Regions from separate parts of the Planococcus plakortidis genome, predicted to be linked through region 1. Evidence: a T-box and tRNA genes for the amino acid it is inferred to sense, from the RefSeq annotation. Region 1 holds a T-box; the other holds one or more tRNA genes.
What was found. The T-box of region 1 lies ahead of tyrS (tyrosine--tRNA ligase). A T-box ahead of a tRNA ligase gene usually reads a tRNA of that ligase, here a tRNA-Tyr.
Positions count from the first base shown of each region.

Region 2: it has a tRNA-Tyr gene. The T-box ahead of tyrS (tyrosine--tRNA ligase) is inferred to sense a tRNA for this amino acid. The anticodon was not compared.

Region 1 covers NZ_CP016539.2:3,085,642-3,092,581, reverse strand. The annotation lists gene aldA (aldehyde dehydrogenase) at 1-877, shown strand, start outside; gene tyrS (tyrosine--tRNA ligase) at 931-2,145, opposite strand; T-box leader at 2,225-2,466, opposite strand; gene BBI15_RS15355 (helix-turn-helix domain-containing protein) at 2,579-3,118, opposite strand; gene BBI15_RS15350 (GTP cyclohydrolase II) at 3,430-4,185, shown strand; gene ribD (bifunctional diaminohydroxyphosphoribosylaminopyrimidine deaminase/5-amino-6-(5-phosphoribosylamino)uracil reductase RibD) at 4,178-5,272, shown strand; gene BBI15_RS15340 (5' nucleotidase, NT5C type) at 5,285-5,860, shown strand; gene BBI15_RS15335 (YhdH/YhfP family quinone oxidoreductase) at 5,996-6,940, shown strand, end outside.
Region 2 covers NZ_CP016539.2:162,484-169,423, forward strand. The annotation lists rRNA gene BBI15_RS00845 (23S ribosomal RNA) at 1-2,791, shown strand, start outside; rRNA gene rrf (5S ribosomal RNA) at 2,858-2,973, shown strand; tRNA gene BBI15_RS00855 (tRNA-Thr) at 3,017-3,089, shown strand; tRNA gene BBI15_RS00860 (tRNA-Glu) at 3,147-3,221, shown strand; tRNA gene BBI15_RS00865 (tRNA-Val) at 3,227-3,302, shown strand; tRNA gene BBI15_RS00870 (tRNA-Tyr) at 3,333-3,416, shown strand; tRNA gene BBI15_RS00875 (tRNA-Gln) at 3,433-3,507, shown strand; tRNA gene BBI15_RS00880 (tRNA-Lys) at 3,520-3,592, shown strand; tRNA gene BBI15_RS00885 (tRNA-Ala) at 3,617-3,689, shown strand; gene BBI15_RS00890 (citrate synthase/methylcitrate synthase) at 3,752-4,831, opposite strand; gene BBI15_RS16595 (LysR family transcriptional regulator) at 4,934-5,212, shown strand; gene BBI15_RS00895 (substrate-binding domain-containing protein) at 5,222-5,815, shown strand; gene BBI15_RS00900 (GNAT family N-acetyltransferase) at 5,886-6,452, shown strand; gene rocF (arginase) at 6,520-6,940, shown strand, end outside.

The sequences.
Region 1 (6,940 bases):
CGACGCGATGGAGGAAATCCCGGCAGGCGTCTATAATGTCGTAACCGGAACTGGCTCTGAAATCGGCAATGCGCTGGCTTCGCACAAAAAAGTCCAGATGGTCACCATGACCGGGAGCTTGCCGGCTGGAACGAAAGTGATGGAGGCGGCAGCGAAAAACATCACCAAGGTCAATCTGGAACTGGGCGGCAAAGCGCCGGCCATCGTCACACAGAACGCCGATCTGGACCTGGCCGCAAAAGCCATCACCATGTCGAGGCTCGCAAACGGCGGACAGGCGTGTACGAATGCCGAGCGCCTTTATGTCCACGAAAGCGTGGCAGAGGAATTCACCCAAAAACTCGTCGAAGCGTTTGAAGCGACCAAGCTTGGCAACCCAAGAGAAGATAAAGACGCGGACATGGGGCCATTGATCAGCCAGGACCGTTTGGAAACGGTCGAGGGCATGGTGAAAGAGGCTGTCGCACAAGGGGCGAATCTTGCGACTGGCGGTGAGCGGCCTAGCTTTGACGCCGGCTTCTTCTATAAACCGACCATCTTGACGAATGTCTCGCATGATTCCGACATCATGCGAGAAGAGATTTTCGGGCCGGTGCTGCCGATGACCACTTACAGCACCTTGGAGGAAGCGATCGACATGGCCAATGATACCGTCTACGGCTTATCGTCTTCTGTCTATACCGACGATTTGAACGAAGCGATGCGCGTCGTCAATGAGATGAAGTTCGGCGAAACTTACGTCAACCGCGAAAACTTCGAGGCGGTGCAAGGCTATCACGCCGGCATGCGCCAATCCGGCCTCGGCGGGGCGGATGGCAAGCACGGCATGGAAGACTTCCTCGCGACTCAAGTCGTTTACATGCAATACAAAAAATAGATTGAATCACCAAAGGCGCAGAACGGTATCCGTTTCTTCGCCTCTTTATATGGTTATTTTTCAAAGCGCACGAAGCGCTTTTTGCCGATCTGCAGGACGTCACCGTTGTAGACGACCGTATCGAGTTCTTCTTGCGTCAACTTCTCGCCATTGAATGATACCCCATTTTGGCCGATAAGCCGGACGAATTCGCTTTTACTGCGCACGAAACCGGACGCGACGAACTGCGGGATGATCTCCCCGATGCGTTCCTTGCCGATTTCCACCAATAGCGAAGGGATGTTTTCCGGGATTTCGCGCTTTTGGAAAGCGGTCTCGAAATAGAGGCGTGCTTGTTTCATCGCTTCTTCGCCGTGGTAGAGCCTCGTGATGATTTCCGCCAGCTCCAATTTAATATTGCGCGGATTCTCTCCTGCTTCCAAGCGGTCGAGGATGGATTCGACGGACAAGGGGTCTTCGTCTGTCGCGAGTTCGAAGTATTTGAAGACCAGGGGATCGGGGATTTCCATCACTTTTTTGAACATGACTTCAGGCGCTTCGCTGACGCCGATGTAATTGCCGAGGCTTTTGCTCATCTTCTCCACGCCGTCGAGCCCTTCGATCAGCGGCATGAAAATGGCGACTTGCTTTTCCTGTCCCATATGCTTTTGCAGCGTGCGGCCCATCAAAATATTGAAAGTCTGGTCGGTGCCGCCGATTTCGATGTCCGCTTTCAGTTCAACGGAATCGTAGGCTTGCATGAGCGGGTAGAAAAACTCATGAAGGCCGATCGGCGACTGGTTTTGGTAGCGGTTCTGGAAATCGTCGCGTTCAAGCATGCGTGCGACCGACGTGCTGGCAGCGAGTTTCAAGACTTCCTCGAAATTCAATTTCGACAGCCATCCGCTATTGAAACGTACCGTCGTTTTCGTTTCGTCGAGCACTTTGAAAATCTGTTCACAGTATGTTTCCGCGTTTTTCCGGACCTCCTCGTCACTGAGTGCGGTCCGCCCTTTCGCCTTGCCGGAAGGATCGCCGATGCGCCCGGTGAAGTCGCCGATCAAAATGACCGCCTGGTGGCCGAGGTCCTGCAATTGCTTGATTTTGCGCAGCACTACCGCGTGGCCAAGATGAATATCAGGGGCGGACGGGTCGAGCCCGAGCTTGATCGTCAGGGGGCGCTGTTCATTGTATGAGTGTTCAAGCTTTTGGAGCAATTCGCCTTCCTCGATGATTTCGGCGGCTCCTCTTTCAATGATTTTCAATTGTTCGGCTGGGGTGAGTCGCATGCTAACATCTCCTTGTCTTTGAAATCGTCCATATCGCAAAAACGATCAGAATACAAAAAAGCGCCCTTAGGGAAAAACCCTAAAGGACGCGGATATGCGTGTTACCACCTTAGTTCGGAAGCTGCTCGCACAGCTTCCCTTGGAAAGTACGGCCGAAGCGATACTCCTGCATGGATGACGGATGCAACTCCGGTGTAGCCTACTGAAGGTTCGGTACACAGCTCAAAGAGGTATTTCCCCGGACACCGCATGCGCCTCTCATCAACCGGCTGCTTTCTGTATGCTTCAGTCACGGGTACTCGTTCTTATCATCGCTTTTCTTCTTATATTCGACCTGCCTTGGCAAATCTTCGTTATGCAGATATTGTGTTTCATTATAACGGGAATAAAAAAGAAGTCAATCGCGAAATGGCCGGATGGATGGCCAAAGAGATTACAGGATATCCATCAATTCCGTATCGGAATAAATCGAGATATAGATGATGGCCTTATCTTCCCCAATGTTTTTCACGAAATGCGGGACACTGGCATTCCAGCTGAACGAGTCGCCTTCTTCGACGACGAATGAATCTTCCCCTTGTTCGGCGAAAATTTTCCCCTGCAGCACGAGGTGGGATTCTTCACCTTCATGGGCATGCGGCTCGCCGATCGAGGCGCCTGGGGGAATCTCGATGATCATCGTCCGCAAACCACCCTTTGAAGCCAAATGTTCGATTTTCAAGTGATTGTATGAAGAATTTCTCCTCTCCCCTTTGCGGACGACGCGCATATGCTGCTGCTTTTCCAACAGCAAATACGAAAGGGGGACCTTCAAGAAAGCGGCGATCGTATTGAGTGTCGTAATGGAAGGAGATGTATTATTGTTCTCGATGTTGCTGATGAACCCTTTTGACAGGCCGGTGCCTTCGCACATTTGAGCGATGGTGATTTTCTTGCGGTTCCGAATGGCACGAATCTTTGCCCCGATTTCCAAGTGGATGACCCCCATTTGTTTTCTTTTAAGAAACTTATTTATATATTAACAAATAAATCATTGACATTCTAGTTTACTGAAGTTATTTTATAGATAACAATTATTCCTTTCAGGAAACTATTTATTTTTGGTTAAGTGTTTTCTCATAAGAATATTAAATCTCCATAAGAAACAAACCGCGAGCGATGGATATCGCATTATTTCCAGTGGCTGATGCTTTCTTCTTGGAGAAACCCGCTGAATGATGGCATTATTTACATTAGCAAGTGAAAAACGGTTTTTAAAAATTTCCTAAAAAGAGGTGCGTGTGAATGGCGCAAGTAAAATTCGATTCCAAGATGCTGTCGGCTCTAGAAGGCAAAATTCAATTGATCCAAAAAGAACAAGGGGCGATCTATCTGGTCGGCCCGATTCAGCTTCCGGTCAATTTATACGGGGAAACGGTGACCTTCCAATGGTACTGTTGGCTGGGCTGCGACGAAGTGGCCACGGATTACCAAAAAGTGATCGAAAAATTATCTTCCTCTAATTTGGCGGAACTGCAACAATCGAGTGTATTGGCGTATGGTGATTTCGCTAATGATGAAGAGGCCTTGATCCGGATGCATTCTATTTGCCATACAGGCGATATTTTCGGCAGCAAGCGCTGCGATTGTGGCTATCAATTGAAAGAGTCGATGAAAATGATCGTCGAACACGGGACAGGCGCGTTGTTCTATCTCGCGAACCATGAAGGAAGAGGCATTGGGCTGTTCAGCAAGGCGATGGCTTACCTGCTTCAGGAAAATGGCTACGATACCGTCGATGCGAATGAAACGCTCGGGTTTGAAGACGATACGAGAAACTACGATGATGCGATTGCGGTATTGCGTGCATTGCGTTCCAAGCCGGTGACACTTCTGACCAACAACCCGAAAAAACTGGAAGCCATGCAAAATGCGGGTTTGCAGTTATCGGGCAGACAGGCTTTATGGGGAGATCATTCCGAGTTCAACGAAAGCTATCTCCAGACAAAAGTGAGGCGCTCCGGCCATCTAGAGGAAGAGGTGGCTTGCCCGAATGTTTAACGATGAATTTTACATGAACTTGGCGATTCAAAATGCACAGGCGATGAAAGGGCAAACCGACCCGAATCCATTAGTGGGCGCGGTCATCGTCAACGACAACCAGATTGTAGGCATCGGGGCGCACATGAAGGCAGGGGAAGCGCATGCTGAGATCCATGCCCTCCAAATGGCGGGGAAAAAAGCACAAGGCGCAACCATCTATGTGACGCTCGAGCCTTGCTCGCATCACGGAAAAACAGGTCCTTGCGCGGAAGCCATCGTGAAAGCGGGGCTGAAAAAAGTCGTCATCGGCACGCTGGACCCGAATCCCCTCGTTTCTGGAAATGGCGTGAAGATACTGGAAGCTGCGGGAATCGAAGTCGTGTCCGGGGTCGAATCGGAAAAGGCCTGGCAATTGAACGAAGTATTCAATACCTTCATCACCGAAAAACGCCCTTTTGTGACATTGAAAGCGGGCATTACCTTGGACGGCAAGATCGCGACGCATTCCTATGACAGCAAATGGATCACATCAGCTGAATCGCGCCGGGATGCACACCAGCTCCGGCATGAAAATATGGCGATCCTGGTAGGCGTCAATACCGTCATCCAGGACGACCCCGAACTGACCGCCCGAATCCCGAATGGGCGCAACCCGGTCCGCATCGTCATCGATTCCGGTTTGAAGATCCCGCTGGCGTCGAAAGTGGCACAAGACAAAAAAGCGGACACGTGGATCTTCACGAGCCAACAGCCGGATGAAGCCAAAGAGCAGCAATTGTTGTCGGCCGGCATCAAAGTCGTCCGGACGGGCGGCGTGAAAAGCGTGGACTTGAAGGAAGCATTGGCTGTGTTGGGGGAAAACGGGATCACATCCGTGTTGATTGAAGGCGGGGGCACGATCAACGCCTCGTTCCTGGAAGCGCAGCTGATCGATAAAGTGATTTTATACATCGCCCCGAAATTAATCGGCGGCAAAGGAGCGCCAAGCTTTTTGGGGGGCGCAGGATTCGATAAAATGAACGAAGCGATTGAATTGGCGGATGCCGAAATCACGAAGATCGGCAAGGATTTCAAGATGACCGGCTACCCGATCTACGAATCGTAAAGGAGTTATCGCATGAAAATTGGGTTCGATATCGATGATACATTGATCAATTTAAGGGAATACGCTTTTCATCTCTATAATGAGAAATTGAACAAAGAAGTGCCGCTCGCTGTTTTTCATCGTTTGGAAAGAGTGGAAATCCACGAAGCATTTGAGCTGACGGATGAACAGGGAGCGGAAATGTGGAATTCCTCACTGGAAGACATTTATTTCAACTCATGCCCGCCGTTTCCGGACGCGGTGGAGACGGTGCAGAAACTGGAGAAAAGCGGCCATGAGATTTTCTATATTACATCGCGGCCGAAAGCGCATGGGGAACGCACCTTGGAATGGATGAAAACACAAGGTTTCCCGATCGAAGAAGAGCGGTTTTTCTACGGAATGAAAGACCACGAAAAAATCCGCTTTATCGAGAAAATCGAATTGGATTATTATTTCGATGACAAGCCAGAAGTATTGAACACCCTGGCAGACAAAGGAAAAACGACAGTGATCGTCAAGGACCAATCCTATAATCGCCATTTGAACTTCCCGAGGATCCAGGAGTGGTCAGAAGTAGAGAACTTTATCGATACGGAAGGGTTTTGAGGTAAGTGGGCCGTTGCAGCATGTCATAAAGCTGCGACGGCTTATTTTTGAAGGGGCCAGTATTTTGAAATCCTTCGGCGCTAGTAGTTTTGCTTATGCAGGGATTCGGGAAGAGACAGGTAAGGAGGGATTTTCATGAATCCATTTAAAGCGATTGTCATCAAAGAGCAACAGGGCGAAATCGTCTATGGGGTTGAACAAATCGATGAGCAGCAATTGTCGCATGGAGACGTCTTGGTGAAAGTGGCCTATTCGTCGATCAACTACAAAGACATGCTCGCGGTGCAGAAGAAAGGCGGCGTTATCCGCGATTACCCGATGATTCCAGGGATCGACTTCAGCGGCACGATTGTACATACAGGGGATAGCCGATTCCAGGAAGGGCAGGAAGTGATCGTCACCGGCTTTGAGATGGGAATGAGCCATACCGGCGGGTTCGCTGAATATGCCCGCGTTCCGGCCGAGTGGATCGTCCCGCTGCCGGAGGGCTTGAGCCTGAAAGACGCCATGGTGTTCGGGACGGCCGGGTTCACGGCGGCCCTGTCCATTCAAGCGCTCGAACGGCACGGCATGGACCCGAAAAACAATCCGTCGCTTTTGGTGACGGGATCGACTGGCGGGGTCGGCAGCCTTGCCTTGCAGATTCTCTCGAAGATCGGCTACACGAACATCACGGCATTGGTGCGGAAAGACCGCCAAGTGGACGTGGCGAAATCGCTCGGGGCTGGCCAAGTCATTTTCCCGGATGATCTGGGCGAATTGAAAAAGCCGCTCAGCAAGCAAAAGTTCGATTACGTCCTCGATACTGTCGGCGGCGATGTTGCGTCAGTCATCATCCCGCAAATTTCCTACGGCGGCAGCATGAGCATGTGCGGCAATGCGGCTGGCCTCCAGCTGACGACGACGGTCTTGCCGTTCATCTTAAGAGGCGTCAATCTGCTCGGCATCGATTCGGTCAATGTGCCGATCGAAAAACGGGGCGAGATCTGGGATAAGATGTCCTCCGATTGGAACATCACCCAAACGGCCTTGACGGACGAAATCTCGCTCGACCAAGTTCCCGAGACGATCGAAGCGATC
Region 2 (6,940 bases), 340 kb from region 1:
GAGCAGTATCCATGTGTGAATTCATAGCACATGAGAAGGCAGACTCAGGGAACTGAAACATCTAAGTACCTGAAGGAAGAGAAAGCAAATGCGATTCCCCAAGTAGCGGCGAGCGAAACGGGAACAGCCCAAACCAGAAGGCTTGCCTTCTGGGGTTGTAGGACACTCTATACGGAGTTACAAAGGAATGGATTAGGCGAAGCGACCTGGAACGGTCCGCGAGACAGGGTAAGAGCCCCGTAGCTGAAAGTGCATTCCCTCCAGAGTGGATCCTGAGTACGGCGGAACACGTGAAATTCCGTCGGAATCCGGGAGGACCATCTCCCAAGGCTAAATACTCCCTAGTGACCGATAGTGAACCAGTACCGTGAGGGAAAGGTGAAAAGCACCCCGGAAGGGGAGTGAAAGAGATCCTGAAACCGTGTGCCTACAAGTAGTTAGAGCCCGTTAATGGGTGATAGCGTGCCTTTTGTAGAATGAACCGGCGAGTTACGATTGCATGCAAGGTTAAGGTGAGAAGCCGGAGCCGCAGCGAAAGCGAGTCTGAACAGGGCGAATGAGTATGCAGTTGTAGACCCGAAACCAGGTGATCTACCCATGTCCAGGGTGAAGGTAAGGTAACACTTACTGGAGGCCCGAACCCACGCACGTTGAAAAGTGCGGGGATGAGGTGTGGGTAGCGGAGAAATTCCAATCGAACCTGGAGATAGCTGGTTCTCTCCGAAATAGCTTTAGGGCTAGCCTCAAGATAGAGAATCCTGGAGGTAGAGCACTGTTTGGACTAGGGGCCCATCCCGGGTTACCGAATTCAGACAAACTCCGAATGCCAGTGATTTATGCTTGGGAGTCAGACTGCGAGTGATAAGATCCGTAGTCAAGAGGGAAACAGCCCAGACCACCAGCTAAGGTCCCCAAATATCCGTTAAGTGGAAAAGGATGTGGCGTTGCTTAGACAACCAGGATGTTGGCTTAGAAGCAGCCATCATTTAAAGAGTGCGTAATAGCTCACTGGTCGAGTGACACTGCGCCGAAAATGTACCGGGGCTAAACGGATTACCGAAGCTGTGGATGGACATCTGAGATGTCCGTGGTAGGAGAGCGTTCTAAGGGCGGTGAAGTCAGACCGGAAGGACTGGTGGAGCGCTTAGAAGTGAGAATGCCGGTATGAGTAACGAAAGACGGGTGAGAATCCCGTCCACCGAATGCCTAAGGTTTCCTGAGGAAGGCTCGTCCGCTCAGGGTTAGTCGGGACCTAAGTCGAGGCCGATAGGCGTAGACGATGGACAACAGGTTGATATTCCTGTACCACCTCCCCGCCGTTTGAGTAATGGGGGGACGCAGAAGGATAGGGTGAGCGTGCCGTTGGTTGTGCACGTCCAAGTTGTGAGATGAGAAACGAGGCAAATCCCGTTTCTGTATACATCAAGCAGTGATGGCAAGAGGTTTGACCTCAGAGTCCCTGATTTCACACTGCCAAGAAAAGCCTCTAGCGAGGCGGGAGGTGCCCGTACCGCAAACCGACACAGGTAGGCGAGAAGAGAATTCTAAGGTGAGCGAGTGAACTCTCGTTAAGGAACTCGGCAAAATGACCCCGTAACTTCGGGAGAAGGGGTGCTCTGGTAGGGTGAATAGCCCGAGAGAGCCGCAGTGAATAGGCCCAGGCGACTGTTTAGCAAAAACACAGGTCTCTGCAAAACCGTAAGGTGACGTATAGGGGCTGACGCCTGCCCGGTGCTGGAAGGTTAAGGGGAGTGCTTAGCGCAAGCGAAGGTGCGAACCGAAGCCCCAGTAAACGGCGGCCGTAACTATAACGGTCCTAAGGTAGCGAAATTCCTTGTCGGGTAAGTTCCGACCCGCACGAAAGGCGTAACGATCTGGGCACTGTCTCAACGAGAGACTCGGTGAAATTATAGTACCTGTGAAGATGCAGGTTACCCGCGACAGGACGGAAAGACCCCGTGGAGCTTTACTGTAGCCTGATATTGAATTTTGGTGCAACTTGTACAGGATAGGTAGGAGCCAGAGAACCCGGAGCGCCAGCTTCGGGGGAGGCGTCGGTGGGATACTACCCTGGTTGTATTGAACTTCTAACCCACAAGCCTAAGCGGCTTGGGAGACAGTGTCAGGCGGGCAGTTTGACTGGGGCGGTCGCCTCCTAAAGAGTAACGGAGGCGCTCAAAGGTTCCCTCAGAATGGTTGGAAATCATTCGCAGAGTGTAAAGGCACAAGGGAGCTTGACTGCGAGACGGACAGGTCGAGCAGGGTCGAAAGACGGACTTAGTGATCCGGTGGTTCCGCATGGAAGGGCCATCGCTCAACGGATAAAAGCTACCCCGGGGATAACAGGCTTATCTCCCCCAAGAGTCCACATCGACGGGGAGGTTTGGCACCTCGATGTCGGCTCATCGCATCCTGGGGCTGTAGTCGGTCCCAAGGGTTGGGCTGTTCGCCCATTAAAGCGGTACGCGAGCTGGGTTCAGAACGTCGTGAGACAGTTCGGTCCCTATCCGTCGCGGGCGCAGGAAATTTGAGAGGAGCTGTCCTTAGTACGAGAGGACCGGGATGGACACACCGCTGGTGTACCAGTTGTTCTGCCAAGAGCATCGCTGGGTAGCTATGTGTGGCCGGGATAAGTGCTGAAAGCATCTAAGCACGAAGCCCCCCTCAAGATGAGATTTCCCATTGCGCAAGCAAGTAAGATCCCTCAAAGACGATGAGGTAGATAGGTTCGGGGTGGAAGCGTGGCGACACGTGCAGCTGACGAATACTAATCGATCGAGGACTTAACCAACCAACTGAAACGCACGTTTCCCCCAATGTCGATTTATCCAGTTTTGAGCGAACAAGCTCAAAAAAGTCCAGTGATGATGGCAAAGAGGCCACACCCGTTCCCATCCCGAACACGGAAGTTAAGCTCTTTTGCGCCGATGGTAGTTGGGGGTCTCCCCCTGTGAGAGTAGGACGTCGCTGGGCAATTTTCTTTTTTTTACTTTGTACCGAGATTTCCTTTTACCTTGCTTCCATAGCTCAGTAGGTAGAGTGCTTCCATGGTAAGGAAGAGGTCACCGGTTCGAGCCCGGTTGGAAGCTTTTGATTCTTTAAAGTTTCTTTACATCGGAAACTATTTTCTTTATAATTTTTTGTACGGCCCCTTGGTCAAGCGGTTAAGACACCGCCCTTTCACGGCGGTAACACGGGTTCGAATCCCGTAGGGGTCACCATTCATGGAGGATTAGCTCAGCTGGGAGAGCATCTGCCTTACAAGCAGAGGGTCGGCGGTTCGATCCCGTCATCCTCCACCATGTGTCCATTTCGGATGTTAATCGAATAAAGGTGGGGTAGCGAAGTGGCTAAACGCGGCGGACTGTAAATCCGCTCCTTCGGGTTCGGCAGTTCGAATCTGCCCCCCACCACCAGTTTTTTATCTTGTTTTGGGGTATAGCCAAGCGGTAAGGCAACGGGTTTTGATCCCGTCATGCCCTGGTTCGAATCCAGGTACCCCAGCCATTTTTTTATTTTGAGCCATTAGCTCAGTTGGTAGAGCATCTGACTTTTAATCAGAGGGTCGAAGGTTCGAATCCTTCATGGCTCATTTATCTTTGCGCATTTTTCGCGCGGGGCCTTAGCTCAGCTGGGAGAGCGCGACGCTGGCAGCGTCGAGGTCAGGGGTTCGAGCCCCCTAGGCTCCATTGTTCCATGTGCAATCCATGTGTAAAAACCCCGTATCCATTCAATTGGATACGGGGTTTTTTTAGTTTCCGATATATTCGGATTGCGGCCGGAAAATTACGTTATCTTGCTGTTGCTCAATGGCATGGGCAGTCCAGCCAACGATACGTGCGATGCTGAAGGTGGGCGTGAATAGTTCGGGCGGCATTTGGATAGAGCGCATGATAGCGGCTGCATAGAATTCTACATTTGTGTGAAGGGCCCGGCCCGGTTTTCGTTCATTCAATAACTGGGTGATTTCATTTTCCGCTATGACTGCAAGATTCAGCCAGGGACCATCTTGTTGCAACTGCCGACACTTCTCACGGAGCAAAATAGAGCGTGGATCTTCTGTCCGGTATACGCGGTGGCCAAACCCCATGATTTTTTCGCCTCGCGCGAGTTTTCGCTCCACCACAGGTTTTATCTTTTCAGGAGATTGTATTTCATCAAGCAATTCAAGCACACCGGATGGGGCGCCACCATGCAAGGGGCCTTTCATGGTGCCAAGAGCGGAAACAATGGCAGCGCTTAAATCGGATTCGGTGGAAATGGTGACGCGGCTGGCGAAAGTGGATGCATTCATGCCATGTTCCATCGTTAAGTTCAAGTAGGTTTCCAGAGCTTCAGTTTGTGCATGTGTCGGTACTTGCCCATTGATCATCCATAGATAGTTTGCGGTATGGCCAAGGTCGCTTCTTGGCGCGACGAATTCCTGTCCGGTGTTCAGCCTGTATAGAAGAGCAGTCATTACCGGAAGGGCAGCAGTCAGTGCAATGGCTTGTTGTTGAATCGCCAATTCTTTGAATTCGGCATGCTGGTATGCCGAGATGAGTGTGCGAATCCCATCCATTAATGAAGTCTCTTTAGGCAGGGTACGGGCGATGGCCATGAGGTAATCCGACAACTGCCGATAGGCGTTTAATCGTTCAGTCAAACTTGCGAGTTCTTCCTTGGAAGCATAGTGGCCATGCCATAGGAAGTAAGCGGCTTGTTCGAAACTTTTGCCTTCGATTACTTCACTGACTAATATCCCGCGGTAACGGAGTTCGCCTTTCTCCCCTTCGACTGATGAAATGGATGTTTGAACGGCGACAATGCCTTTGAGGCCTTTTTGAAACATGTGAATTCCTCCTTTTTCCATAGTATAAATTGCTTCTTTAATTATGAAAATTAAATATTTATAATTAAAATAATTAAAAAAACTAATTGAAGGAAGATGAATATGGAAATGCAATGGCTGCGGACTTTTGCCGATGCGGCGGAAACCTTGAATTTCCGTAAAACCTCCGAGCGCTTAATGTTGTCACAACCAAGCGTGACGGTGCATATTCGGCAATTGGAAGAGTATTTAGGGATTCGCTTGTTTGATCGCGTCAAGAACCGTGTGGTGTTGACCGAGGAAGGGCACCATTTTAAATACCAGGCAGGCACATTGGTAAAGAAGTTCGATTCGACAGTGGATGAGCTCCACTCATTTGCCCAAGGCTACCGGCGACAATGAACCATCGCAATCTCCCCGTTGATGGCGGAGACAGTGCTGCCGTATATCCTGAATTCGTTTACGAAAGCGCATCCGGACCTTGAGCTGGTGATTCGCGTGGAAGAATCGAAAGCGATTGAGGACTTGGTGGAAAGCGGAGAAGTATCTGCGGGCATTTCCGCTTTGCTGCCGGTAAGCCGAGTGATCCACCATGAAGTGGTCTATGAAGATCCTTTGCTGCTCATTGTGCAAAGGGATGCTTATGATGATGAGCGGGGGCCGCTCGTTTCAGCGGAAGACATATTGGAGCGGCATTTTATCTTTACGCATCATCATCCCGTTTTTTGGGAAGAACTGCTGGTGAAATTGCGCGTACAGCTTCCTGGCATGCGCACAATGACGGTAACGCAGGCCCATATTGCGAAACGGTTCATCCAGGAAGGGCTCGGGGTTTCATTTTTGCCGAGGTCGATGGTGCGACGTGAGTTGATCGAAGGGCGCTTGATGGAAGTCCACTTCGATATGTTCCCGTTGCCCAGCGTTGCGACATATTTTTTGTCGCGTAACAGGGGCGAGCTTGAGGAAGATTTCCTAAGGCGTGTCCGATCGGTGTATTTCCAGTAAGGAACGAAGCGGCACTATATAGAGAGAATAGCGGATTTGCTGGTATACTGCAGATAAGGAGGGGATGGATATGTATATTGAACAGCGCAATATTCGGCTTCGTTTATTGAAACGTGAGGATTTTGAAGCGTTATGGGCGCTTTATACACCCGATATCTTCGAATACATGCTGACAAAGGTGGAACGTTTCGAAGATCTGGAGTCGTGGCTATCGGCGGGAATGAACCAATCCAATGTGCTGGTATTTGCCGTGGAACTTCCGGAAAGCGGCGAAATCGTCGGCACGACCCGCATTTATTCGATTGACGATACGAACAAAAGCTGTGAAATCGGGGCGACTTTCTATAGCGAAAAAGCACAGCGCACGCATGTCAATACGGCCGTCAAACATGCGCTGCTAGGCTATTGCTTCGAAGAGCGGGATATGATCCGCGTCCAGTTCAAAACCGATGCTGAAAATATCCGTTCCCAAAAATCGATCGAACGGATCGGGGCAGTGAAAGAAGGGCATTTGCGCAATGAACGGATCCGCTCGACGGGTGAACCGAGGGATGCGATTGTCTATTCCATCATCGACCGCGAATGGCCGGAAGTGAAAAAAACATTGGAAGATAAAATGAATAAATATTCGGAATAATGTAAGGTTGAGCCAAGAGAAGCTCAGGAGGTACAATGAATGTATCTTACTGAGGGGGTATAAAATAATGAATAAATTAAATGTTTCTATTATAGGTGTACCAATGGACCATGGGCAAATGCGCCGCGGTGTCGATATGGGGCCAAGTGCCATCCGTTATGCGGGGGTTGTGGACCGTATTGAAAACCTTGGGCACGAAGTAAAAGATGAAGGCGATATCCAAATCCGCAAAGCGGATGGCAAAGTGGATGAAAACACCAATTTGCGTAATATGGACGTCATTACGGAAGCGACTGAAGCTTTAGGCGAAACGGTTTCCGGAGTTGCGAAATCCGGCAATTTCCCATTGGTGCTGGGCGGCGACCATAGCATCGCAATCGGTACGCTTGCCGGCATTTCAGAGCATTACGAGAATTTGGGCGTCATCTGGTATGATGCGCATGCAGATATGAACACGAGCGAAACTTCGCCTTCAGGCAATATCCACG